One region of the Paenibacillus sp. FSL H3-0310 genome, then DNA from elsewhere that is predicted to be linked to it. Evidence: predicted binding sites of a transcription regulator. Region 1 holds the regulator's gene; each other region holds the start of a gene.
What was found. The regulator LexA, encoded in region 1, represses DNA repair genes until DNA is damaged. The targets are predictions, from matches to a motif close to CGAACATATGTTCG.

Region 1 (2,280 bases):
GGAGAGACGATTCCCTGAATGCTGCCAAAAGAGGTGAGCAAATTCACTTTTTTTCCACTAGCTTGTTCATCATTTAAAAGTAAACCGGACAGCTTACCCAGTGCATCGACTTTAAAATCGACGAGGGTTCTAATTTTTGAATTATTCAAACTAAACACATCCTTTTCAATTTGCAATCCTGTTAACAATATTCGACATATAATCACCAAACTCCTAGTATGCTAATGAAAAAATACTTACTTATGTAATGACCCCCATTTTTTAATGTGATTTGGGGGTTGCCGAGCCTCCATTCGAATTTAATTTCTTATCGTTACTCGTGTGCCTATAGGGACAATAGCAGCGAGTGCTAACACATCCTCGTTGTACATCCGGATGCAGCCGTGGGACACCTCTTTCCCAATGGAGGAAGGGTCATTGTTTCCATGAATTCCGTAGTGTGGTTTAGACAGTCCCATCCAAAACACACCGAAGGGACCCCCTGGGTCGGGTTGTTTGTTAATAATAGTGAATTCACCCACTGGGGATTGGGTTAACATCTTACCGATGCCGACAGGGAAACCTCTAATCACAATATCATTGTCCAGAAGATATAACATTCGTTGGGTCAGATCTACAATAATTCGGTAGTTGGGCATTATACGCAACACTCCTTTCTAATTAGGATATGAGCAGAACGCCTAAAGGGTTATTCATAGAAAATGGCCATTTTAGCCATTGGGAACAAATGTTCGTAAGTGGTTGGAAAAGCAAAAAAACGTAGAAAAAAGGCTGTTCCGCATATGCGGACCAGCCTTTTATGTTAGAAGTGCATACTTAGTGGATATCTCGAAACAATCCGATGACTCTTCCGAGAATAGTTACGCGATTAAGGCGAAGCGGCTCATAAGCTGGATTCTCCGGCTGAAGCCGTATATGATCACGTTCCTTGTAAAAGGTCTTAACGGTTGCTTCATCTTCTTCGGTCATGGCTACAACGATATCTCCGTTGTCCGCTGTTTGTTGTTGGCGAACAATCACATAGTCACCATTCATAATGCCTGCGTCCACCATACTATCACCCATGACAGACAGCATAAATACTTTGTTGTCACCTACATAGTGAGTAGGAAGTGGGAAGTAGTCTTCGATATTCTCTGTAGCAGTGATAGGTACCCCGGCGGTAACTTTACCTACGACAGGAATCCGTGAGATGGTCTGCGCGAATTGGTGAACATTCTCTGAATCCTCTTGGCCTAGTAATTCTATTGCACGTGGCTTCGTTGGATCTCGACGAATAAGTCCCTTCTTCTCAAGCCGGTCCAAATGACCGTGAACTGTGGAGCTGGAAGCAAGGCCAACAGCTTCTCCAATTTCCCGGACGGAAGGTGGATAACCCTTGCTGCGGACTTCGCTTCGTATAAATTCCAGGATCGCCAGCTGGCGACTTGAAATCTTTGACATTGGAATCAACCCCATATAGTAATGTTTGGGAAAATTATAACATAGAACTACCGTTCGCACAAACATAAGTTCTAACTATTATAAATATTAATCTGCTAGAGTTAAAAAATGGTAGACAAATGATAATAAAATGAACCGCTTGAGTCTCTCGAAAAAAAGAGAACAATTGTTCTGAAATAGTATTGAACAAAACACATGTTCGTGTTATTATAAATTCGAAAGTAAGAACAAGTGTTTGGAGGATGATGATTATGCTAAAATACAGTACATACCGCAGCATCTACGATAAGGCCCCAGTGGTTGAATCTATAGGACATAATGACGTTGCCCGTAATTCCGCTAAGGTGAAAGAGATAACGGAACGTTTGCTTGGAGGGATGATTTCGTTGTTCCGTCAAGATTTCTTTATTAAGTTAATATTGATTTTCGTGCTAGTATTATCTGGCCTAACAGTAGTGGGAAATGTATTTGCAGGATCGACGACTATAATGAAGGAAGAGAAGCGGATTGTGGTTGAACGTGGAGATACACTATGGAGTATTGCCCTTAAGAATAAACCAGCTGATATGAAGACAGTTGTTTATATAGAAGGAATTAAACGTTCAAGTGGGATTAAGAGTAGTCAAATTAACGCTGGAGACATACTTACTTTACCTATTTATTAATTTTCTGAGAACATAATAGAATGACCAGTAGAGCTTGCAGGGAGTAGACCTTGACAAGCTCTTTTTCTCATGGCAGAGTTAGAATTAATTTATAGGGGGAGGGAAAGTATTGAATATTGATGAGTTGGTCGCGCGAATTAACGAATTGGCACGCAAACAGAAGAGCGTAGGC
Region 2 (2,280 bases), 290 kb from region 1:
AAACGGCGAGTCATTTCCATAGCGGTGCGTGGTTTACGTTCTAGATAACGGAGGCCTTCTACATAAGCTCGTTGACGCTCATCAGCTACAACAATTTCCACCAAATCAGCCTTCATAAAAGAATTACCAGTAATCATTCGATATTTAATCATGACGTCCTCGTGCACAGTCATGTTATATGCTCCGAAATGTATGATATAACGGTGGTCAGATTTCTTTTGACGTTCTACTTTAGTGATCTCTAAGAGTTCTCCTTCAGGAAAATCAGATAACACCTGCTCATCTTGTTCTTCTGCTTCAAAATCCAGTTGTATTACCATAGTTGTTTGTCACCTCGTAGCAATAGATCGGTTATCGTCTTACTTTCGTTACTTGTTAAGAAAAGACACCCTGCAACAATCAATCACAGGGCGTCCTATTGCTTAATATACTATTCGATTTCGAGAAGCAATTTCTCTTCTTCTTCTTGCTCTGCAATAATATCTTCATTCTTCGGCGCAGCAACAATAGTGGATAAATTACTTGCTTCACGGATCTTATTCTCAATAATAAGGGCAATATCCTGATGTTCCTTCAAAAACTGTTTAGCATTCTCACGTCCTTGACCGAGACGCTCGCCTTCGTAGGAATACCATGCACCACTCTTATTCACGATATCCATTTCAGTACCGATATCTACAAGACTTCCCTCTTTGGAAATCCCTTCACCGTACATAATATCAACATCAGCCTGTTTAAAAGGAGGGGCTACTTTATTCTTCACAATCTTGATCTTAGTACGGTTACCAACCACATCGTTCCCCATCTTGATGCTCTCTACGCGACGTACATCTAAACGTACAGAAGAGTAGAATTTCAATGCACGACCACCCGGAGTTGTCTCAGGGTTACCGAACATAACACCGATCTTCTCACGAAGCTGGTTGATAAAGATAGCGATCGTATTGGATTTGCTAATGGCACCAGAAAGCTTACGAAGTGCTTGAGACATCAAGCGAGCCTGCAATCCGACGTGGGAATCACCCATATCGCCTTCAATTTCAGCCTTAGGTACCAAAGCAGCAACGGAGTCAACGACAATAATATCAACGGCTCCACTACGAACGAGTGCTTCGGCGATTTCCAGCGCTTGTTCACCCGTGTCTGGCTGAGAAAGCAGCAACTCATCGATATTTACGCCCAAGTTACGTGCATATTTCGGATCAAGCGCATGCTCGGCATCGATAAATGCAGCTTGTCCGCCTTGTCTTTGCACTTCTGCAATAGCATGAAGAGCAACTGTTGTTTTACCTGAAGATTCCGGTCCATATACTTCAATAATACGTCCCTTTGGAAGTCCGCCTATACCTAACGCAATATCAAGTGCCAAAGATCCGCTAGGTACAACTTCCACTTGCATATGCGTGGATTCTCCCAGTTTCATTACCGAACCTTTACCAAATTGTTTTTCTATTTGACGAAGCGCCATATCAAGCGCTGCACGACGATCTGACAATCAGACCACTTCCTTCACTGTTTATAGTAATATAATAACGTGTTTTTAAGGTCTTGCCAAGCTTTTTTTCGAACATACATTCGTTTTTTTTGTCTTGGGCGTTATTTATCCCTTTTATTGTAAGCCTCCCTCCGGAGATAGAAGTTAATTAAATTCCCCACTTCACCGGACATCAACGACTTATGATCATGAGTAGCCATCGTGATCAAAATCTCTGCAAATATACAAAAAACCGCAGCAAAGAAATCTCAGTGCCACGGTTCTTCCGTATGTGTTTATTATAACTGGGCTAATCTCCCATTACAAGTCTGAACCCTCAAGAGGTGTCTCCACCTTGCGTTCCTCAAGTCTCCGCCACAGACGATACAGCAGAGCCTTTACAGTACGCAACCGGATATTTTCCCGTGTACCTTTAAGATTAAGCTCATAGACCTCTGTCTTACGTCCCCGTTCAGCCAAGCCGATAAATACAAGTCCAACAGGCTTGCGCTCAGAATAACCCGGTCCAGCCACACCCGTAACAGATAAGCCGAAATCGCTGTCTGCAATCATTCTCACTTGGTCAGCCAACACCTCGGCAACTTCTCGACTTACGGCTCCAGGAGCATTGGGTCCCTCCAAATAAGCACTTGGTACATTCAGTAACTTTTTCTTTAAGTCATTCGAATAGCAGACGATTCCGCCGGCAAACATCGATGCACTGCCTGGAATATTTGTTATGCTCTCCATCAGCAAACCTCCGGTGCAGCTCTCTGCCGCACTTAAGGTCAGGCCGGCATCCGCCA
Region 3 (2,280 bases), 1.3 Mb from region 1:
TGCGATTATTTAACAAAACCTTGTATTATAAAAAAAGTACCACTTATAGTTTTGATCCCTTGCAACGGAAATTAAAATCTGTGCAAGGGTTTTTGTTGCTTCTTGGGTTAGTGTCTGGTTAATATCTAATTTGTGTAATTGCATGCCTCACTTCTTTGCTCTCATTAATTTACATATCTAATAATAACCTAAATGTAATCTATCAATTACTTGAAACGAGCTAAAAATATCATTGGTTATAGAGAAACGCAAAACCCCACCAATATAATCACTGATGAGGGACATTTTTACAATCGTATCGGTTGGGTGTCTTATATCTATATTGAGCTAACGTTTCCCGTTAGCTTAAATAGAAATTCGTATGAAAAAGATATCACTATTATACATTCTTTACGGGTGCCATAGTTGAAAATGAAGAAGAAGAATGCTCAATATGCCCCTGTCATTTACATTGCTTTCAGAAATGTATCTCTTGACTATGCCCACGACTCCCCTATTTTATTCAAATTAACTAGATACAGACACAAGCAAAATCCCTTTAGTTTACATCTATTAAATACTGTAACATATGCAACTTGAGGAGGTTATATCATGGCAATTAAAAAGAAGATTACAAGAAAGACAATTGTAAAACAAAAAAGTATCATTAGATTAAGTGCAACAAAAGTACGTACTTCGCAAAACCTTGGGAATGGCTTTGACCGTTTTGTCTTTACTAGAGTAGTGATCCCACCAGGAGGTAGCAGAGAACTCAGTATGTTAGCTCCAATCAATAGAAGGGTAGTCTCTGGTGGATGGTCAATTAGACCTGGTGATCCAAAAACCAAAGAAGTGTTCGCAACAGAATCTTATCCTAGAACTAGTAGAGAATGGGTCATAACTGTCTGGAATGATACTTCAGATTTTCAAATAGTCATACCTTACTTTATAACTAAGTTAAGATAGCTACTATGAATTATTTGGTCTGTCATTAATAATTCCCTTCTCCTACTTATGGATGAACATGTCCATAAGTAGTTTTTTTATAGCTTGTTTGTATGCCTTGTTGCACTATGCTGCCCGTTAGCTTAATAAGGGATAATTGAAAAAGCGACACTCGTTTAAGTGATTGCCTCAATAACTTCCTCTAGTTTAATCCATTCCCAATCGCCATCATGATGGAACTTAATCTGTTTCAACTGTCGATCGACTCTCATGACTATTCCATGGATGGATCTGTCCTCATATTCCCCAAAAAATGTAATTGTAATCGGACTACAATCCTCTAAATATTGAGCTAATACCTGTGAGATTTCAGCTAATGCTTTGGGATCTAAATCAGGCTTTGATCGCACTTCTTCTTTAAGCGAATCGTCAGAATCCTATTTTTATGTTCAGGCATTATCATCCGACTTCCCTCCCAAAGACCATTATCTTCAAGTTTCTTACGCTGATGTGGTTTCATTGTCTTCGTCGACTCCCTTAATAACTTTCAACGCTCGTGGCATGTTCTTACCTCTCTGTATGTACCCCTTAATCTCCAGGCGCTCCATGTGCGCATGTATTACCGCTGTAGAATTTCAACAGTTTGACCAATCTGCATTTGCATGTTGATACCCCCCTAAAACAAGAACATTTGTTTGTATTATAACCAAACATGCATTCTTAATTCAATAGAAATCCTATCACCAAATGTAATAATTATGAATTAATAAATATAATACTCTTTTTATTACATATTTAAGAAATATTGTTTAGACTGTTCTTTTTGCATTATGTATCTTTGATTCCTATAAACTACTAAAGGAGATACATATGAAAAAGAAAATTTACGTACCTATCATTTTATCCTTACTTCTGCTATTTAGTTTTGTTTCTATTACTAAAGCAAATACCACAACAGTATCAAGTTTAATTCCGGTAATGACATCTAATACTTCTCCATCCGGAGTGGTAAGTGCAAGTAGCGAATGGGGTATTGACCATCAAGCGTTCAACGCATTTAACAATAACAACAACGACTATGGATGGGCTTCTAAAGAAGGTGTGCCATATGGATGGATAGCTTATGAATTTGAAAGTCCACAAATTGTTAACTCTTACTCTCTAACAGGTCGTGGCAAAAACGAGAATGTAGCAAAAGAATCGCCTAAAAATTGGACTTTCGAAGGATGGGATGGGGAAAACTGGGTTGTTCTTGACACTCAAAACAACATTACCGGTTGGACTACATCAGTGGACAAAGTATTCGCGTTTAATAATGAAAAAGAGTATAAAAAATACAGATTAAATATATCAGAG

Region 2: a site for LexA is predicted at 1,565-1,578, ahead of recA (recombinase RecA). Genes of this name have one in related genera too.
Region 3: a site for LexA is predicted at 1,609-1,622, ahead of MHH63_RS04950 (YolD-like family protein). Genes of this name have one in related genera too.

Annotation. Positions count from the first base shown of each region.
Region 1 covers NZ_JBBODC010000001.1:2,373,209-2,375,488, forward strand. Annotated here, with positions in the region: gene MHH63_RS10615 (hypothetical protein) at 1-149, opposite strand, end outside; gene MHH63_RS10620 (L,D-transpeptidase) at 300-638, opposite strand; gene lexA (transcriptional repressor LexA) at 817-1,443, opposite strand; gene MHH63_RS10630 (LysM peptidoglycan-binding domain-containing protein) at 1,695-2,108, shown strand; gene MHH63_RS10635 (DUF896 domain-containing protein) at 2,218-2,280, shown strand, end outside.
Region 2 covers NZ_JBBODC010000001.1:2,081,846-2,084,125, reverse strand. Annotated here, with positions in the region: gene MHH63_RS09410 (regulatory protein RecX) at 1-320, opposite strand, end outside; gene recA (recombinase RecA) at 431-1,495, opposite strand; gene MHH63_RS09400 (competence/damage-inducible protein A) at 1,796-2,280, opposite strand, start outside.
Region 3 covers NZ_JBBODC010000001.1:1,090,975-1,093,254, reverse strand. Annotated here, with positions in the region: gene MHH63_RS04955 (hypothetical protein) at 592-945, shown strand; gene MHH63_RS04950 (YolD-like family protein) at 1,101-1,334, opposite strand; gene MHH63_RS04945 (discoidin domain-containing protein) at 1,795-2,280, shown strand, end outside.